Regions from separate parts of the Cupriavidus sp. KB_39 genome, predicted to be linked through region 3. Evidence: predicted binding sites of a transcription regulator. Region 3 holds the regulator's gene; each other region holds the start of a gene.

Region 1 (7,350 bases), on a different contig from region 3:
CGCCCTTGATGCGCGAGCGGAAGGCGAAGAAGCCGAACAGCCACGCCAGCACGCCCGGCACCAGCACCACCAGCAGCAGCGCGTACGGCAGGTGCTCGGTGCCGTGCCAGAACCAGGGCAGCTCCTTCCAGTCGAGGAACACCATGAAGTCGGGCAGGTCGCTCTTGTACACGCCTTCGCGGCCGATCGACCGCATCAGGTACATGCCCATCGCATAGCCGCCCAGCGCGAAGAACAGGCCGTGGCCGAGGCTCAGGATGCCGCAGTAGCCCCACACCAGGTCCAGCGCAATGGCCGCCAGCGCGAAGCACATGATCTTGCCGATCAGCGTCAGCGCGTAGGCCGACAGGTGAAGCGGGTGGCCCTCCGGAATCACCAGCGCGCAGATCGGCACGCCGACCGCGACCACCAGCGTGAGGATGACCAGCGCCAGCCACACCTTGCGCGAGAAGAGCGGCTGGCGCTCGGGAACCGAGAGGCGGAACGGCGCCCCGTTCGAGGATTTCGATTGAAAGCTACGCATGTCATGCCTCCGCGCTGCGCCCTTTGAGCGCGAACAGGCCCTGCGGGCGTTTCTGGATAAACAGCACGATCAGCACCAGGACGAAGATCTTGGCCAGCACCGCGCCGTAGAACGGCTCGATGAACTTGTTGATGAGGCCGAGCCCGAAGGCGCCGACGATGGTGCCGGCCAGCTGGCCCACGCCGCCGAGCACCACCACCATGAACGAATCGATGATGTAGGCCTGCCCGAGGTCCGGCCCTACGTTGCCGATCTGGGACAGCGCGCAGCCGCCCAGCCCGGCGATGCCGGCACCGAAGGCGAAGGCGTAGCTATCCACCTTCCACGTGCGCACGCCCACACAGGCCGCCATGGTGCGGTTCTGCGTGGTGGCGCGCACGAACAGGCCGAGCCGCGTGCGATTCAGCACCGCCCACGCCACGGCCACCACGGCCAGCGCGAAGGCGATGATGACGATGCGGTTGTACGGAATCACGAGGCCGGCCATCGCCGTGACGCCGCCGCTCATCCAGTTGGGGTTGGCTACCTCCACGTTCTGGGCGCCGAAGATGGTGCGCACGGCCTGCATCAGCAGCAGGCTGATACCGAACGTGGCCAGCAGCGTCTCGAGCGGGCGGCCGTACAGGTGGCGCAGCACGATCCGCTCGATGGCGAAGCCGACGACACCCGCTGCCAGGAACGACGCCGGCAGCGCCGCCAGCAGGTACCAATCGAACGCATTCGGCGCATAGGCGCGGAACAGCGTCTGCACCACGTAGGTGGCGTAGGCGCCGATCATCAGGAACTCGCCGTGCGCCATGTTGATGACGCCGATCAGCCCGTAGGTGATGGCCAGGCCCAGCGCGGCCAGCAGCAGCACACTGCCGAGGCTCAGGCCGGCGAACAGGTTGCCGAGCAGCTCGGCGCGGCCTTGCTCGCCACGCATCTTGTCGATGGCCTGCTGGGCGGCGGCGCGCACGTCGGCGTCGGGCTCCTTGAACTTGCCCGCTTCATCGCGCTCCACCAGCGGCGTCAGCTTCTGGCGGATCTGCGGATTGCTGTCCTGGCCGAGGATGCGGATGGCTTCCAGCCGCGCGTCGCGCGTGGCGTCGGTGCCCTGCGCCAGTACGGTGTTGGCCCAGATCACGTCGAGCCGGGCGCGCAGGCCGGCATCGGCCTCGGCCTTGCGGGCCGCTTCCACGACTTCGCGCGAGGCGCTCTCGGGTTGATCGGACAAGGTGTTGATGGCCTGCGTACGCACCGCGATGTCCGGCGACTGCAGCAGGAGGCTGCTCGCGGCGCTATCGACGATGGCCCGCAGGCTGTTGTTCAGCGTGAGGGACTCGAGTTCATCGGCTTTCACGGTCACCGGCTTGCCAGTGATGGCATCGACGGTCTTGTCGCCATCCTGGCGCACCATGCCCACCGATGGCGCAAATTGGAGTGCATCGTCCTGGAGCGCGCGCAGGATCGGGCCGGCCTGCTCGGGCGGCGCCTGGGTCAGCGCGGCGAGCGCGGCGGTCTTCGCGTCGAAGTCGTCTTCGACCAGCGGCTTGAGGTCAGCCTGCGTGAGCGGTGCCGCCCACAGCGGCGCGGCGGCCAGCAACAGCGCAGCCAGCATGGCGCGCAGCCACGGCAAGGCGGACGGGAATGGAGATCGGTGCATAGGGCTGGCTGGCGTCTGATATGGCGCGATGGTTCGCGTCTTTTATGCGTGGAACGACCGAGGGAGGGCTCCCCTCTCCCAAGGGAGAGGGGCAAAACACCATGGGTACGCTGGAGATCAGCGGCCGGCGACAACCTTGTCCGGCTTGCCTTCGTTACCCGCGATGAACGGACTCCACGGCTGCGCGCGCACCGGCTTCGCCGTCTTCCACACCACGGAGAACTGGCCGTCGCCCTTCACTTCGCCGATCATCACCGGCTTGTACAGGTGGTGGTTCTCGCCCATGGTCAGCGTGAAGCCGTCCGGCGACTTGAAGGTCTGGCCATACATGGCCTGGCGCACCTTGTCCGGATCGGTGGTGCCGGCCTTCTTGACCGCCTGCGCCCACATATGGATGCCGACGTAGGTGGCTTCCATCGGGTCGTTGGTCACGCGCTTGTCGCCGCCGGGCAGGTTGTTGGCCTTGACCCATGCCGCCCATTGCTTCTTGAACGCGTCATTCTCGGGGTTCTTCACCGACATGAAGTAGTTCCAGGCGGCCAGATGGCCGACCAGCGGCTTGGTGTCGATGCCGCGCAGTTCTTCCTCGCCCACGGAGAAGGCCACCACCGGCACGTCCTTGGCCTTCAGGCCAGCGTTGCCCAGTTCCTTGTAGAACGGCACGTTGGAGTCGCCATTGATCGTCGAGATCACGGCCGTCTTGCCGCCCTGCGAGAACTTCTTGATGTTGGCGACGATGGTCTGATAGTCGCTATGGCCGAACGGGGTGTAGACCTCCTCGATGTCCTTGTCGGCCACGCCCTTGCTCTTCAGGAACGCGCGCAGGATCTTGTTGGTCGTGCGTGGGTACACGTAATCGGTGCCGAGCAGGAAGAAGCGCTTGGCGCCACCGCCTTCCTTGCTCATCAGGTATTCCACAGCCGGGATGGCCTGCTGGTTAGGCGCGGCGCCGGTGTAGAACACGTTCTTCGACATTTCCTCGCCCTCGTACTGCACCGGGTAGAACAGCAGCGAGTTCAGTTCCTCGTAGACCGGGAGCACGGACTTGCGCGATACCGAGGTCCAGCAGCCAAACGTGACGGCGACCTTGTCCTGAGTGACCAGTTGGCGCGCCTTCTCGGCGAACAGCGGCCAGTTGGAGGCGGGGTCCACCACCACCGGCTCGAGCTTGCGGCCCAGCACGCCGCCGCTCTTGTTGATCTCGTCGATGGTCATCAGCGCCACGTCCTTAAGCGAGGTCTCGGAGATGGCCATCGTGCCCGACAGCGAATGCAGGATGCCGACCTTGATCGGATCCTTCGACTGCGCCAGCAGCGGGCTGGTACCGATCATTGCCGCGGCGGCTACCGCCGACAGCTTCAGCATGTCACGTCGTTTCATTGCAGCTCCCAGTTTGTCGTATGTGGTCAGGGACTCTACGCACCCCGGGTGATCCTTCTGCAACTAGCGTGCCATGGACTGCCGGGCCGGGAACGATCAAAGGTGGGAGAAAACGTCACGGCGGGTGATCCCGTCGCACCAATCCGGTGCCAATCGGGTCACCGGGGCCGGCGGGGGCGCGCCAACTCCCGCACCGGCATCGTGCATGGCCGCAAATCAGTGCAGGATCCGGGCCGGCGACAGTGCATCGCGCACCGCCGACAATAAAAAACGGGGCCCGAGGGCCCCGTCTTCGCTGCATGCCTGACGATGCTTACTTCATCATCGGCATCATGTTGGCATTCATGTTGTGCATGATCCAGAGCGAACCGGCCAGCACGATGAACAGGATCAGCAGCGTGAACAGGAACGCCATGACGTTCCAGCGCTGGCCCTTGGAGCCATCCATGTGGAGGAAGTACTTCAGGTGGACCACGATCTGGACCACGGCCATGCCGAGGATGATCCAGAGGATGGTGCCGCGGTCCATCGTGCCGTCCATCACGATCTTGAACGGGATCACCGTCAGGATCACGGCCAGCACGAAGCCGATCACATACGACTTGACGCTGCTGTGGCCGTGCGACTCGCCGTGGGCGGCCGTTGCATGTTGTTGTGCCATTACAGTGCTCCCATCAGGTAGACGACGGTGAAGACGCCGATCCAGACGATGTCCAAGAAGTGCCAGAACAGGCTCAGGCAGTTCAGGCGCTTTTCCATCGTCGGGGTCATGCCCTTCTTGTTCAGCTGCCACATCAGCACGAGCATCCAGACCATGCCGCTGGCCACGTGCAGGCCGTGGGTGCCCACGAGCGTGAAGAACGACGACAGGAACGCGCTGCGGCCCGGGCCGGCGCCTTCGTGGATCAGGTGATGGAACTCATAGATTTCCATCGACATGAACGCGGCGCCCAGCAGGAACGTCACGCCCAGCCAGATCAGCACGCGACCCTTGCTGCGGTTCTGCAGCGAGATCATCGCGAAGCCGTACGTGATCGACGAGAACAGCAGGATGAACGTCTCGACCAGCACGAAGTTGAGCTCGAACAGCTCCTTGCCCGACGGGCCGCCCGCCACTTCGCCGCGCAGCACGGCGTAGGCGGCGAACAGGCACGCGAACAAGATGCAGTCGCTCATCAGGTACAGCCAGAAACCAAAGACGGTGTTCTCGCTGGTGTCGTGATGGGCGTGGTCGTGGTCATGCGCGGCATCGTGCGCGTGGCCGTGGGCGGGGGCTTGCGCCCCAAAACGGTCTAGAACTTCAGTCGACATGATGATCAGCCCTGCGTAGCGATGCGCTGCTGGTGCAGCGTTTCGATCTGCTCGACCTGCTTGGCCGGCACGTAGTAATCGATATGGTCGTCGTTGGCGCGGCGGATGAACGCCACCACCATGCCAACCAGGCCCACGGCGGCAAGCCACCAGATATGCCAGGTCAGCGCGAAGCCCAGCGCGAGGCTGAAGGCACCCATGTAGAAGCCTGCAGCGGTGTTCTTCGGCATGTGGATCTGCTCGTAGCCGTCCGTGCGGATGGTCTCGCCACGGGCCTTCATGTCGGCAAACGCGTCCAGGTCACGCACCACCGGGGTGTGCGCGAAGTTGTAGAACGCGGGCGGCGACGACGTGGCCCACTCCAGCGTACGGCCACCCCAGGGATCGCCCGTGACGTCCGCCAGCGCCTTGCGGTTGCGGATCGACACGACGATCTGCAGCACCTGGAAGCCGATACCCATGGCGATGAACACCACGCCGATCACGGCCGCGTACAGGAACGGGGTCCAGGCCGGGTTGTCGGTATGGTTCAGGCGGCGGGTCATGCCCATCAGGCCCAGCACGTACAGCGGCATGAACGCGAAGTAGAAGCCAACCAGCCAGCACCAGAACGCGCACTTGCCCAGACGCTCGTCCAGCTTGAAGCCGAACGCCTTCGGCCACCAGTAGGTCACGCCGGCCAGGTAGCCGAACAGCACGCCACCGATGATCACGTTGTGGAAGTGGGCAATCAGGAACAGGCTGTTATGCAGCACGAAGTCGGCGGCCGGCACGGCCATCAGCACGCCGGTCATGCCACCGATCACGAAGGTGACCATGAAGCCCAGCGTCCACAGCACCGGCGACGTCAGCTGCACGCGGCCACGGTACATCGTGAACAGCCAGTTGAAGATCTTCACCCCGGTCGGGATGGAGATGATCATCGTGGTGATGCCGAAGAAGGCATTCACGTTGGCGCCGGAGCCCATCGTGAAGAAGTGGTGCAGCCAGACCAGGAACGACAGCACCATGATCGCGGCCGTCGCGTAGACCATGCCCTTGTAGCCGAACAGCTTCTTGCCCGAGAACGTCGAGATGATTTCCGAGAAGATGCCGAACGCCGGCAGGATCAGGATGTACACCTCGGGGTGGCCCCAGATCCAGATCAGGTTCACGTACATCATGGCGTTGCCGCCACCGTCGTTCGTGAAGAAGTGCATGCCGAAGTAGCGGTCCAGGCCCAGCAGCGCCAGCGACACCGTCAGCACCGGGAAGGCGGCCACGATCAGCACGTTGGTGCCCAGCACGGTCCAGGTGAACACCGGCATGCGCATCAGGGTCATGCCCGGGGCGCGCATCTTGAGGATGGTCACAAGGAAGTTCACGCCGGTCAGCAGCGTGCCCAAGCCTGATATCTGCAAGGACCAGAGGTAGTAATCCACCCCTACGCCAGGGCTGTAGTCGATGCCCGACAGCGGCGGATACGCCAGCCAGCCGGTACGTGCGAATTCACCAACCCCCAGGGACACGTTGACCAGCATCGCGCCGGCCACGAACAGCCAGAAGCTCAGCGTGTTCAGGAACGGGAACGCCACGTCGCGCGCGCCGATCTGCAGCGGCACCACGAGGTTCATCAGGCCCGTCATCAGCGGCATGGCCACGAAGAAGATCATGATCACGCCGTGGGCGGTGAAGATCTGGTCGTAGTGCTCAGGGGGCAGGATGCCGGGGTCGCCGTTGGTGGCCAGCGCCAGCTGGGTACGCATCATGACCGCGTCGGCAAAGCCGCGCAGCAGCATGATCAGCGCCACCAGCGAATACATCACGCCGATCTTTTTGTGGTCGACGGACGTAATCCACTCGCTCCACAGGTAGTTCCACTTCTTGAAGTACGTAATCCCACCGAGCAGCGCCAGCCCGCCCAGGGCCACGCAGCTCAGTGTGATCATGATGATCGGCTCATGAAACGGAATCGCCGACAAACTCAATTTGCCAAACATCATTGCTCCTAGGATTGCGCGCCCAGCGCCGGCTTGGCCGGCGTGGTCATGGACACCCGCTCTTCGCCGAGCGTGTTACGCGACGTGCAGACCGGGCCGCCATCGAAGCCCTCGCGGGCCATGGCGCGGCCGTCGGCGCCCATGTACTGATGCAGGATGCCGGTGTACAGGCCGTCTTCGACCTTGCCGTAGAGGGCAACCGGTTCCGCTTCGCTCGGCTTGGCCAGGACCTTGTAGTCCGCGGCAGCGAGTTGGCGGTCAGAAGCGCGCACCTGGGCCACCCACGCGTCGAAGTCGAAGTTCGACATCGCAATGGCCTTGAATTTCATGCCCGAGAAGCCGCCGCCGCTGTAGTTGGCGGACATGCCGTCATACGTGCCGGTTTCGTTGGCGATGAGGTGCAGCTTGGTCTCCATCCCGGCCATGGCATACACCTGGCTGCCCAGCTGGGGGATGAAGAACGAATTCATGATCGAATCCGAGGTGATCTTGAAGTTCACCGGGGTACCCAC
Region 2 (7,350 bases), on a different contig from region 3:
CCTCACGCGGGCGCGTGGGCAGTGCGAAGGCGGATTCGTGATCCGGGGGATGGGGATGGGGGTGCGGCGAAGCGGGCTTCGCCCCGGGCGCAGCGCATCGGCAAAAAAAAGGGACCGCGCGACGGCGGCCCCTTCTCTTCCCTGCCCAGCCAGTGACTCAGGTCACCGGCGCCGGGTTGAACAGCGCGAGCGAGTTGTAGAGCTTGTGGTGCTCGGCCCAGGTCTTCTTGCGCCCGCTGGCCACGTCCAGCATCAGGTTGAACAACTCCCAGCCTACATCCTCGATGGTGGCCTCGCCGGTGGCGATGCGGCCCGCGTTGATGTCCATCAGGTCGTGCCAGCGGCGCGCCAGGTCGTTGCGGGTGGCCACCTTGATCACCGGCACCTCGGCCAGGCCATACGGCGTGCCCCGGCCAGTGGTGAACACGTGCAGGTTCATGCCGGCGGCCAGTTGCAGCGTGCCGCAGATAAAGTCGCTGGCCGGCGTGGCGGCGTAGATCAGGCCCTTCTGCTTGAGCTTCTCGCCCGGTGACAGCACGCCGGAGATGGCCGAGCTGCCCGACTTGACGATGGACCCCATCGCCTTTTCCACGATGTTCGACAGCCCGCCCTTCTTGTTGCCGGGCGAGGTGTTGGCGCTGCGGTCCACGCGGCCACGGTCCAGGTAGCGGTCGTACCAGTCCATCTCGCGGATCATGGCCTCGGCCACTTCCGGCGTCGCGGCCCGTGCGGTTAGCTGGGCGATGCCGTCGCGCACCTCGGTCACTTCCGAGAACATCACGGCGGCGCCGGCACGCACCAGCAGGTCCGTGGCGTAGCCCACGGCGGGGTTGGCGGTCACGCCCGAGAAGGCGTCGCTGCCGCCGCACTGCACGCCCACCACCAGTTCGGAGACCGGGCAGGTCTCGCGCTGGCGCGCGTTCAGCACTTCGAGGTGCGATTCGGCCATGGTCATGATCGAGTCGATCATCGACCCGAAGCCCACGTGCTGGTCATCCTGCAGACAGACTACGCCCACCTGCACCTCGCCGGCGCCGGTCTGGATGGGGATCGTGCCGGGCGGCATCAGGCGTTCCGGCTGGAGCTTCTCGCAGCCCAGGCTCACCATCATCGCGCGGCCGCCGAAGTTGGGGTTCAGGGCGATGTTGCGCAGCGTGCGGATGGGCACGATGGCATCGGGGGCGTCGATCGCCACGCCGCAGCCATAGGTGTGCTCCAGGCCGATCACGTCGTCGACATTGGGGTAGCGCGGCAGCAGTTCGGCCTTGATGCGGCGCACCGCGTGCTCGACCACGCCGGACACGCACTGCACCGTGGTGGTAATCGCCAGGATGTTGCGGGTGCCCACGGAGCCGTCCGGGTTGCGGAAGCCTTCGAAGGTATAGCCTTCCAGCGGCGGCAGCGGCGCCGGCACGCGCGTGCCGATCGGCAGGTCGGTCAGGCCCGGCGGCTCGGGCATGCGCAGCACGCGCTCGTTGATCCAGCTGCCGCGCGGCAGGTCTTTCAGCGCGTAGCCGATCACCACGTTGTAGCGCATGACCGCGTCGTCCTGCTTCAGGTCCACCAGCGCCACCTTGTGGCCCTGCGGCACGCGTTCCACGAGCGTCAGGCCGCACGGGAACACCGTGCCGGCGGGCAGGCCGCCGTCATTGGCGATGATGGCCACGTTGTCGTCGGCGTGGATGCGGATGTACAGCGGCTTGGGGTCGGCAGCCACGGCCTGGGCGGCCACCGGGGAATCCTGTTCAGACATGTTGGGGGGTCCTTGTCTTCTCTCTATATCAGGCGTGCTTCAGTTCCACGCGCCGGATGTCCTTCACGATCACCAGGTAGCTCACCACGGTGACCAGGGCGTTGATGCCCACGAAAACCAGCGCGCCGTTGAACGAGCCCGTGACGCTGAGGATATAGCCGATCACGATCGGCGTCACGATGCCGGCGATATTGCCAAAGGTGTTGAAAATGCTGCCGGCGAGGCCCATGACCTCCTTGGGCGCCGTATCGGCCACCACAGCCCAGCCCAGCGCGCCAATGCCCTTGCCGAAGAAGGCCAGCGCCATGATGCCGACCACCAGCCACTCGGCATCCACGTAGTTGCAGGCAATCATCGACACGGACAGCAGCATGCCGACCACGATGGGCAGCTTGCGCGCGAAGGTCAGCGAGTAGCCCTTGCGCAGCAGGCTGTCGGAGATCACCCCGCCCAGCACCCCGCCCAGGAAGCCGCAGATAGCCGGCAGCGAGGCCACGAAGCCCGCCTTCAGGATCGACATGCCGCGCGCCTGCACCAGGTACACCGGGAACCACGTCAGGAAGAAGTACGTCAGCACGTTGATGCAGTACTGGCCGAGGTACACGCCAGCCAGCATGCGGTTGGAGAGCAGTTGCTTGGCGTAGAACCAGCCCGCCGGTGCCTTTTCCTTGGCCTGGCCGGCGCCTTCGTTCATATGGATCAGCCCGCCGCCCTGCTCGATATAGTCGAGTTCGGCGCGGTTCACGGCCGGGTGCGTGGCCGGGCTGCGCATGATCTTGAGCCATACCAGCGCCAGCGCCATGCCCATCAGGCCCATCCACAGGTAGACGTGGTGCCAGCCCCAGCTATGGACGACCCAGGCCATCAGCGGCGTGAAGACCACGGCGGCGAAGTACTGGGCGGCGTTGAAGATGGCCGATGCCGTGCCACGCTCGGCGGTGGGGAACCAGCTGGCGACCACCTTGGCGTTGGCCGGGAAAGCCGGCGATTCGGCCAGGCCCACGGCAAAGCGCAGCGCGAACAGTACGGTCATGACCGAGCCGATGGTGGCGAACACGCCCAGCCAGCCCTGCAGCAGCGTGAAGAACGACCAGACGAAGATGCTGGCCGCGTAGATGCGGCGTGCGCCGAAGCGGTCGAGCAGCCAGCCGCCTGGAATCTGCGCCATCACATAGGCCCAGCTGAAGGCGGAGAAGATATAGCCCATCTGCACGGCGCTGAAGCCGAACTCCTCGCGCATCGCGGGGCCGGTGATCGACAGCGTGGCCCGGTCGGCGTAGTTGACCGTGGTCACAATGAAGATGAGCAGGAGAATCCAGTAGCGGACGTTGGTGCGGCGCGCGCCTTCGACAGAAGTCGCGGCGGCGGTGCTGGAAGTGGGGCTTGCGTTCATCGGGGTCTCCTCACAGCCGGGGACCGGGTGCAGAATGCGTGGGAACCGGCTTGTGATATGTCGTCGTACGACTGCGATTATAGGGACGCGGTTCCGTCAGACACAGTGCGCGTTTACCCTGAACGGTGCAAATCGCCCTGCTTTCGGGCATCGGGCCCGATGGCCTTCCTTTCAATCTCCTTGCGGCCTGGCGGGCGATCGGCCGGTCTGGGCGATGTGACGCCCCCCTCGTCTGCCCACCCCCGGTGCGGGCAAAAATGCCGGGGTTTTCCCTCGGTCGTGCCCTTAGCCCTTGCACCGTCAAGTTGTTAGTTGTACGATGACTTATCTCGAATCCACTCAGCAGTTGGGTGCGAGGTCATCGAACGGGCCTTGCCCCATTAACAAACCACACCATTTTCGCCATGTGGCGATCAGGATGAGCGACATGACTACACCGCAAGAACTCAAGCAGATTATTTCGGACGGCCTGCTTTCGTTCCCCGTGACCGACTTTGACGAACAGGGCAATTTCCGCCCGTCGACCTATATCGAACGCCTGGAATGGCTGGCCCCGTACGGCGCCTCGGCCCTGTTCGCAGCCGGCGGCACGGGCGAGTTCTTCTCGCTGACGCAGCAGGACTATTCGAACGTGATCCGCACCGCGGTGGAAACCTGCCGTGGCAAGGTACCCATCCTGGCCGGCGCCGGCGGCCCGACCCGCGTGGCCATCGAATACGCCAAGGAAGCCGAGCGCCTGGGCGCGCACGGCATCCTGCTGATGCCGCATTACCTGACCGAAGCCAGCGAAGAAGGCATCGCCAACCACATTGAAGAGGTCTGCAAGGCCACCAAGTGCGGCGTGATCGTCTACAACCGCGCCAACTCGCGCATCGGCGCCGACCTGCTGGAACGCGTGGTCGACCGCTGCCCGAACCTGATCGGCTTCAAGGACGGCGTGGGCGAGATCGAGGCAATGGTGCGCGTGCGCCGCAAGCTCGGCGACCGCCTGGCCTACCTGGGRGGCCTGCCCACCGCCGAGGTCTACGCCGCTGCCTACAAGGCGCTGGGCGTGCCGGTGTACTCGTCGGCCGTGTTCAACTTCATCCCGAAGACGGCGATGGACTTCTACCGCGCCATCGCGGCGGACGACCACGCTACCGTGGGTCGCCTGATCGACGACTTCTTCCTGCCGTACCTGGACATCCGTAACCGCAAGCACGGCTACGCGGTGTCGATCGTCAAGGCCGGCGCCAAGCTGGTTGGCCACGATGCCGGCCCGGTGCGCGCACCGCTGACGGACCTGAACGAAGAGGAAATGGGCAAGCTGGACGCCCTGATCCGCAAGCTGGGACCGCAGTAAGCGGTCATGTGGTGCCCTCCCCGCTGCGGGAGGAAAGAACTGAACGCCGGCCTTTGCGCCGGCGTTTTTTTTTGGGCGCGCCGCACCATCCTGCGGCATGGCGTGCGCCACCCCGGCGCAAATCGGCCCGSAARTGGSRCAAAATCGGCGCCATCCCCCTGGCCCGAAACCTGCAATCTCACCCCCCGAAGAGTAGAAGCGTTCAACCGCCCACCCCCGGTGCGCGGCAGGAAATTGCTCTTGACGTCCGTGCCCCGCCCTTGCGCGACTGGCACCGGGGCTCAAGAGATCGTCCGCAGGTCAGATCCCCCGGCAGTCATCGCGCGAAAGGCAGGGCCGCACCCAACCTTTCCTGACTCCGGAACGATCATGACCGACACCGCCTCCCTCCACGAACTGGCCCGCGAATCCCGCATGGGCGCGCAAGGCCACGAGACCAGCGCGCGCGAGATCCGCCGCATCGACCTCTCCGACTACCCCCGCCGCAAGGCCGAGATCGCCGACGAACTCTGGCATGCGGCCGTGGACGTCGGCTTCTTCCAGGTMGCGAACCARGGCATCGACCTCGCCGCCGTGCGCGAAGCCTTCGCCATGACCGAACGCTTCTTCGCGCTGCCGGAGGCCGTGAAGGGCCTGTATCCGCTGCAGAAGGCCAACAACGCCGGCTGGGAGTCCCGCGCGCAGGTYCGGCCGTCCACSGGCACGCCGGACCAGAAGGAGTCCTACCAGATCACSCGCCCGCACATGGCGCCGCTYTGGCCCASRGAGGCGGAGCTGGCCGGCTTCCAGGCCACCATGCTGGCCTTCGAGCGCCAGTGCTGGGAGGTSGGCATGAAGCTCCTGTCCTGCTTCGCCGACAAGCTCGGCTTCGATCCGGAATTCTTCACGCGCGCCCACGACCCGGCCGCGCCGGACTACCAGAGCACGCTGCGGCTGCTGCACTACTACGCGATTCCGCCCGAGGCGCAGGACAAACTCGAACTCTGGCGTGCCGGTGCCCATACGGATTTCGACTGCCTGACGCTGCTGTTCCAGCGCCAGGGCCAGGGCGGCCTGCAGGTCTGTCCGGGCAAGGAGATGGAGGCGCAGGCGTGGACGCCCATCGCCCCGGACGAGGACGTCATCACGTGCAATATCGGGGACATGCTGATGCGCTGGAGCGATGACCGCCTGCCGTCCAACTTCCACCGCGTGCGCAACCCCGCGCCGGGCGAGTACATGGGCCCGCGCTACAGCCTGGCGTTCTTCTGCCAGGCCAACCGCGAGGCGACGATCGAGGGCCCTGCYCGGCTGTACCCYGCCATCTCGGCGGGCGATTTCCTGCGCCAGCGCGTGGCAGCCAATTTCAAGGCGTACTGACCCGCCCTCGCCGCCCTCGCCGCCCGGGCATCCGGGCAACAAAAAACCCCACGCGCCGGAGCGGGTGGGGTTTTCAGGACTACCAAAGATGCGTGGCGATCAGGCCGCGGCGTCCTTCAGCTTCTTCAGCGGACGGACCTTGACCTTGACGCTGGCCGGCTTGGCCGGGAACCAACGCTCTTCACCCGTGAACGGGTCCTTGCCAAAGCGCTTCTTCTTGGCCGGCACTTGCTGTGCGGTCACCTTCAGCAGGCCCGGCAGCGTGAATTCGCCGGCGCCCTTCTTGTTCAGCGCGCTGACGATGGTGTTTTCCAGATGGGCCAGCACCGACTTCACGGCCTTGGCTTCCAGCTGGGTCTGAGCTACCAGGTGAGCGACCAGGCTCGACTTGTTGAAGGTGTCCTTCAGCGGCTTCGGAGCCGGAGCAGCGGCGGGAGCAGCCTTCTTGGCCGGAGCGGCCTTCTTGGCGGCAGCCTTCACGGGTGCCTTGGTTGCCGGTGCCTTCTTGGCAGCGGGCTTGGTTGCAGTCTTCGTGGTCGGTTTCGCTTTGGTCGCCATATCGATATACGTGAGTTGAAGAATGTGTCCCGGCGTATCGCRGCGTATCGCTGCGTCTCACCGCAGTGGCACGTTGCGAATCACGGGTGCCGGTACGCACTGAATCATAGCGGAAAGTACCGCAAGTCAAGGGGTTTTCGTACATGAGGCACGTCAAACCCAGTGAAAACCCCGGGTTTTGTCGCTGCTTTGCGTCAGCAACGGGCTCGCGAGCGGGCCTTGCGCACGCGTAAAGGGGGTACGTCCCCCCACTTTGGCGTGCGCGGCGTGTGCCCGAAGATCTGGAATCTGACCCGATCAGTGCACGTGCGCGGCCATTGCGTCGTGCGTTTCGCGGGCAAGGCCCATCGCGAACGCGGTCTCCGCCACCAGGAAGAGCGGGCCGATCAGCAGCCCGACGAGGTCATCGACGAACGCCGGCTTGCGCCCCTCGTAGTAGTGCCCGACGAACTGGATGATCCATCCCACCACGAACAGGCCGATGCCGGAAGCGAGCCAGGCCGCCGTCGGCAGCGCGGCAATCCATGCCCCAACCCATAGGAATACGGCCAGAATGACCGCCATGGCGAGGCCGAAGGCGAACGACAGCCGCAGGTAGAACAGGCACGAGAGCGCGTAGACGACCATGGCCGGGGTGAGGAACGCCGCCCCCTCGCCGAGCGGCAMGGCGGGCCGGCCGAGCAGCGTGGTCACGGCCAGCACGATCATCGGGATGCCGACGAAATGGGTGACGATGTTGCGGCGATCGCGGTGATAGGCCGCGTAATGCGACAGATGCTCGATCAGGGTTTTCACGGGGCGTCTCCTGTGAGAGGGCCCGGCTGAGGATGACCCTGTCATGCGTGGGGCATCGGTGCCGGTGGCGTTGTGGACTTATAGTAGTGGGCGCGCCGGCCTCGGTCTACCCCACCGCTGACGAAGCGGATTCCGTCGGCGCAGCCTGGC
Region 3 (5,439 bases):
GGCCGCAAGCTGCTGACCCACGTGCGCGACGTCATGCGCACCGGCAACGGCGTGCCCGAGGTGCGTGAAAACACCCCGCTGGCCCAGGCGCTGATGGAAATCACCCGCAAGGGCCTGGCCATGACGGCCGTGGTGGACCCGGACGGCCACGCCATCGGCGTGTTCACCGACGGCGACCTGCGCCGCCTGCTGGAAACCCCGCGCGACTGGCGCACCGTGCCCATCGGCGAGGTCATGCACCGTAACCCCCACGTGGTGAACCAGGACCAGCTGGCCGTGGAAGCGGTGCAGATCATGGAAGCGAACCGCATCAACCAGCTGCTGGTGGTCGATGGCGACGGCAAGCTCGTGGGCGCGCTCCACATCCATGACCTGACCCGCGCCAAGGTCATCTGAGCGGGGCCGGCGATGCGCGACTTCTTCGGCAGGATCTCCGGTCTGGTCATGCGGCTGCTGCCGCTGCTGCTAATGGCGATGGTCGCCGGCAGCACGTTCTGGCTGGTGCAGATCAACTCGCCCCATGAGGACGAGGCCGCCCAGAACCGCGCCAAGCGCCATGAGGCGGACTACTACATGGACCGCTTCTCGGCCACGGAACTGGACACGACCGGCGCCACCAAGATGCGCTTCACCGGCGTGAAGATGATCCATTTCGAGGACGACCAGACCTACGAGGTGACCACGCCGGCCATGCGCGCCTACCAGCCGGACCGCCCCCCGGTCACGGTCAACGCGGACCGGGGCGTGATGAACTCGGAGGGCTCGGTCATCGACCTGTACGGCAATGCCTTCCTGGTACGGCAACCCGGCGTGGATCCGTCGAAGGACCCGCGCATGACCGCTGCATCGCAATATTTCCAGTTGCTGGTCAATGACGACATCGTCAAGACCGATAAAGCGGTACAACTCACGCGCGGCCCGTCGGTGATGACGGCCAACGGACTGGTCTTCAACAATGTCACGCGCGAAGTACAATTGCTCGGCAACGTACGCGGCACCATCGTCATGAATCCGCCGTCGGGGCAGGCCCGGACCACGCAGTAAGCACAACAACACGCACGCCAGGCGCCGGCAACGGATCGCCCGTCATTCTCTCAGCTGACCAACATGACCCCATCCCTGACGACGTTGTCCTGTCGCCGCATCGTGCCCGCCCTGGCGGTGGCAATCGCCGCGCTCGGCGCGACCCTGGCCCAGCCGGCCCTGGCGGAGCGTGCCGACAAGGACAAGCCGCTGGTGCTGGAGGCCAACAACGCCAGCTATGACGACGTGAAGCAGATCTATACGCTGACCGGCAACGTCGTGCTGACCAAGGGCACGATGGTGCTGAAGTCGGACGCCGCGCAGATCCGCACCGACCCCGAGGGCTACCAGTACGCGGTGGCCACGGCCAATCCGGGACGCCAGGCGTATATCCGCCAGAAGCGCGACGGCGTGGACGAATACATCGATGGCTGGGGCGACCGCATCGAGTACGACGGCAAGCAGGAAATGTCGAAGCTGATCGGTCATGCCCGCGCGGCGCGCATCGCCGGCGCGAAGACCGTCGACGAGATCCGCGGCGCCGTGATCACCTACGACAGCCGCAACGAGTACTACACGGCTGCCGGCGGCGACAACAACACCTCCACCGGCAACCCGTCCGGCCGCGTGCGCGCCGTGCTCTCGCCGCGCGCGGACCCGGCCAGCGGCGCCGCCGCGCCGCCACCGCCGCTGGAACTGAAGCCGGCGCCCGCGCCCGGCAAGCCCTGAACCCCGGACGCGCCCGCCGCGTCACGCATGCATTGACCTGATGAACGACTCCGCCACGCTCGCCCCGAACGCCTCCGCAGCCCCGTCGGCCGCCCGTACCGACAGCAGCACGCTGGTCGTGCGCCACCTGAAGAAGCGCTACGGTTCGCGCACCGTGGTCAAGGACGTCTCGCTGGACGTGAAGAGCGGCGAGGTGGTCGGCCTGCTCGGTCCGAACGGCGCCGGCAAGACCACGTCGTTCTACATGATCGTGGGCCTGGTGGCACTGGATGAGGGCGACATCGTGCTGGACGACCAGCACATCAGCGGCCTGCCGATCCACGAGCGCGCCCGCATGGGCCTGTCCTACCTGCCGCAGGAGGCCTCGGTCTTCCGCAAGCTCAACGTCGAGGAAAACATCCGCGCCGTGCTCGAGTTGCAATTGGAGAAGGGCAAGCCGCTGCCGAAGGCCGAGATCGAACGCCGCCTGGATTCGCTGCTGGACGACCTGCAGATCGCCCATCTGCGCAACAACCCGGCGCTGTCGCTCTCCGGCGGCGAGCGCCGCCGCGTGGAAATTGCCCGGGCGCTGGCCTCCGCGCCGCGCTTCATCCTGCTGGACGAGCCGTTCGCCGGCGTGGACCCCATCGCCGTGGGCGAAATCCAGCGCATCGTGAGCTTCCTGAAGGCGCGCAACATCGGCGTGCTGATCACCGACCACAACGTGCGCGAGACGCTCGGCATCTGCGACCACGCCTACATCATCAGCGAAGGCACGGTGCTGGCCGCCGGCCAGCCTGAGGAAATCATCGCCAACGAGTCCGTGCGACGCGTGTACCTGGGCGAAAATTTCCGCATGTGACCCATCGGCCGCCGCGTGCGGCCGCGCTTCTCCCGGCCTCCACGGCGACAGCCGGGGTCGATCAGGAAGTCAGAGCGATAGGCGATAGCAATTTCCGTTCCATAGTCGGAAGGATGCGCATAGAATAGGTCGCATGAAACCGTCGCTTCAGCTTCGTCTCTCGCAACATCTGGCATTGACCCCGCAGCTGCAACAGTCGATTCGATTGTTGCAGCTCTCGACGCTTGAACTCCAGCAGGAAGTGGAACAGGCGCTGACCGAAAATCCCCTGCTCGAACGCGAAAACGACTGGATCGAAAGCCCGTTGCGGGTAGCCGCCGATGGCTCGGTCAACCTCCAGAGCGCCCCCGCGCCGGCCTCCTCCGAGCCTCAGCCCAACGGCGACGCGCGCACCGATGGCGCGTCCGGCGGTGAGGACGACAACTACAACGACAACGGCAGCGAGGACTACGGCAGRGACTGGAGCCTCGACGACTTCGCCCGCCGCCCCCAGGGCGACGAGGACGAAAAGTCGCCGATGCAGTTGCGCGATGCCGAGCCCACGCTGCGCGAGCACCTGATGGGGCAGTTGGCCCCGCTGAAGATCTCGGTGCGCGACAAGGGCCTGGCCATCTTCCTGATCGAATCGCTCGACGATGACGGCTACCTGAGCGCCTCGCTCGAGGAAATCTGCACCGAACTGCCCGAGGAACTCGAATTCGAGATCGACGAAGTCCACGCGATCCTGACCCTGCTGCAGAGCTTCGACCCGCCCGGCGTGGGCGCGCGCAATGCCGCGGAGTGCCTCAGCCTGCAATTGCGTCGCCTGAAGCACTCCCATCGTGAGCTGGCGCTGACCATCGTCAATCATCATCTGGAACTGCTGGCCGTGCGCGACTACACGCGGCTAAAGAAAGCGCTCCAGGTGGACGAAATAGCACTGAAGGCGGCACACGAACTGATTCGCTCGCTGGCGCCGTATCCGGGGCACGCGTTCAACCGTCCCGAGGCCGACTTCGTGGTGCCCGACGTGTTCGTGCGCAAGAGCGGCAGCGGGTGGATCGCGGCGCTCAATCCGGATGTCATGCCACGGCTGCGCATCAACGACATGTATGCGCAGATCCTGCGCGGCGCGAAGGGCGAAACGGGGACGGCAGGCCTGCAGCAGAAGCTTCAGGAGGCGCGGTGGCTTATCAAGAACATCCAGCAACGATTCGATACGATCCTGCGTGTTTCGCAGGCAATTGTGGAACGTCAAAAGAACTTTTTCACGCATGGCGAAATCGCGATGCGCCCCTTGGTTTTGCGGGAAATAGCCGATACACTCGGTTTACATGAGTCGACCATTTCCCGGGTCACCACGAATAAGTACATGGCCACGCCCATGGGTACTTTCGAGTTGAAGTACTTCTTTGGGAGCCACGTCTCTACGGAGACTGGCGGCGCGGCCTCCTCCACGGCAATCCGCGCGCTGATCAAGCAACTGATAGGAGCCGAAGACCCCAGGAATCCTCTTTCCGACAGCCGGATCGCCGAACTGCTGGGTGAGCAAGGCTTCGTGGTCGCACGCCGCACGGTGGCGAAATACCGCGAAGCGCTCAAGATCCCCGCAGTCAATCTCCGCAAGACTTTGTAGCCGAGCCGCAACCGCCTGCCTGGTGCGGCTCTTTCAGAAGGAGAAGCGCTATGAACTTCAAGATCAGTGGACACCACCTCGACATCACGCCCCCGCTGCGTGAGTATGTGGAAACGAAACTGGAGCGAATTGTCAGGCATTTCGATCAGGTCATCGGCGTGAGCGTGCTGCTATCGGTGGACAACCACAAGGAGAAGGACCGGCGCCAGTACGCGGAAATCAATCTGCATCTGAAGGGGAAGGACATCTTCGTCGAAGCGCATCATGAAGATCTGTATGCGGCGATCGACTGTCTGGTCGACAAGCTCGACCGCCAGGTCATCCGCTACAAGGACCGCGTACAGGGCCACGATCGCGAGGCGGTGAAGTACCAGATGGCCGCCCAGCAACTGACGCAGCAGTAGAGACCTGCAGGCAACCGAAAACAGAGCGGTTGCCGACCCTGCAGAGGACTGAAAAGAAGAGCTCAAGCCGCGCAATCAGCGCGGCTTTTTTGATGGGCGCGCGCCATGGCGGTGACGGTGCGGGCACCTGGAATGTTTCGTTACCTTATTGCCACGCCGGAGGGCGACCCGGGGCCCCCGGGAGCGGTCAAAATGGGAACAAGTGTTCGCAAGCCGCCCGCCTCGGTGTATGCTCCGCCATACAAATAACGACAGGACGGCCCCGGGACACCCCGGGTGGGCAAGCCGGCCGGCACGTCGTGGCACCGCCGCGACCCCGGCGCTGCATCGCAAAATCGCGGTGGAGCCCTGCTCTATAATGGCCGGACGCTCCAATGCGGGCGTCCCAGACAAGATCTCGGTACCCAAGTTTCGCCCCGAATCCGGCGGGACGGCCTTCGCGCCCCGGCCCGCTAACCTGACTTCTCGCGCATCGCCCATGAATCGTTTGGCCAAATTGCTGCCACCCGGCAACATCCATCTCGACGTCACCGTCACCAGCAAGAAGCGGGTGTTCGAGCAAGCCGGGCTCCTGTTCGAGAACAACCATGGCGTGGCGCGTGCTACCGTGACCGATAACCTGTTCGCGCGCGAATCGCTGGGTTCCACGGGTCTGGGTGCCGGCGTGGCCATTCCGCATGGCCGCATCAAGGGTCTCAAGCAGCCGCTGGCCGGCTTCATGCGCCTGGCCGAGCCCATTCCGTTCGAATCGCCGGACGGCAAGCCGGTGTCGCTGTTGATCTTCCTGCTCGTGCCGGAACAGGCCACGCAACAACATCTGGAAATCC

Evidence for each region. The regulator sigma-54, encoded in region 3, starts transcription at its own class of promoters, with help from an activator protein. The targets are predictions, from matches to a motif close to TGGCANGNAANCTGCTTT.
Region 1: the regulator sigma-54 is predicted to act here: its motif matches at 3,605-3,622, upstream of urtA (urea ABC transporter substrate-binding protein).
Region 2: the regulator sigma-54 is predicted to act here: its motif matches at 4,648-4,665, upstream of AB4Z27_RS18545 (isopenicillin N synthase family dioxygenase).

What each region holds. Positions count from the first base shown of each region.
Region 1 covers NZ_JBFREV010000002.1:181,244-188,593, forward strand. Annotated here, with positions in the region: gene urtC (urea ABC transporter permease subunit UrtC) at 1-523, opposite strand, end outside; gene urtB (urea ABC transporter permease subunit UrtB) at 525-2,168, opposite strand; gene urtA (urea ABC transporter substrate-binding protein) at 2,286-3,548, opposite strand; gene cyoD (cytochrome o ubiquinol oxidase subunit IV) at 3,862-4,209, opposite strand; gene cyoC (cytochrome o ubiquinol oxidase subunit III) at 4,209-4,859, opposite strand; gene cyoB (cytochrome o ubiquinol oxidase subunit I) at 4,865-6,838, opposite strand; gene cyoA (ubiquinol oxidase subunit II) at 6,847-7,350, opposite strand, start outside.
Region 2 covers NZ_JBFREV010000024.1:70,273-77,622, reverse strand. Annotated here, with positions in the region: gene garD (galactarate dehydratase) at 158-1,753, opposite strand; gene AB4Z27_RS18555 (MFS transporter) at 1,782-3,146, opposite strand; gene kdgD (5-dehydro-4-deoxyglucarate dehydratase) at 3,574-4,488, shown strand; gene AB4Z27_RS18545 (isopenicillin N synthase family dioxygenase) at 4,858-5,847, shown strand; gene AB4Z27_RS18540 (HU family DNA-binding protein) at 5,947-6,405, opposite strand; gene AB4Z27_RS18535 (Mpo1 family 2-hydroxy fatty acid dioxygenase) at 6,703-7,200, opposite strand.
Region 3 covers NZ_JBFREV010000014.1:93,899-99,337, reverse strand. Annotated here, with positions in the region: gene AB4Z27_RS13335 (KpsF/GutQ family sugar-phosphate isomerase) at 1-396, shown strand, start outside; gene lptC (LPS export ABC transporter periplasmic protein LptC) at 409-1,044, shown strand; gene lptA (lipopolysaccharide transport periplasmic protein LptA) at 1,108-1,752, shown strand; gene lptB (LPS export ABC transporter ATP-binding protein) at 1,793-2,593, shown strand; gene AB4Z27_RS13315 (RNA polymerase factor sigma-54) at 2,727-4,208, shown strand; gene hpf (ribosome hibernation-promoting factor, HPF/YfiA family) at 4,259-4,612, shown strand; gene AB4Z27_RS13305 (PTS sugar transporter subunit IIA) at 5,091-5,439, shown strand, end outside.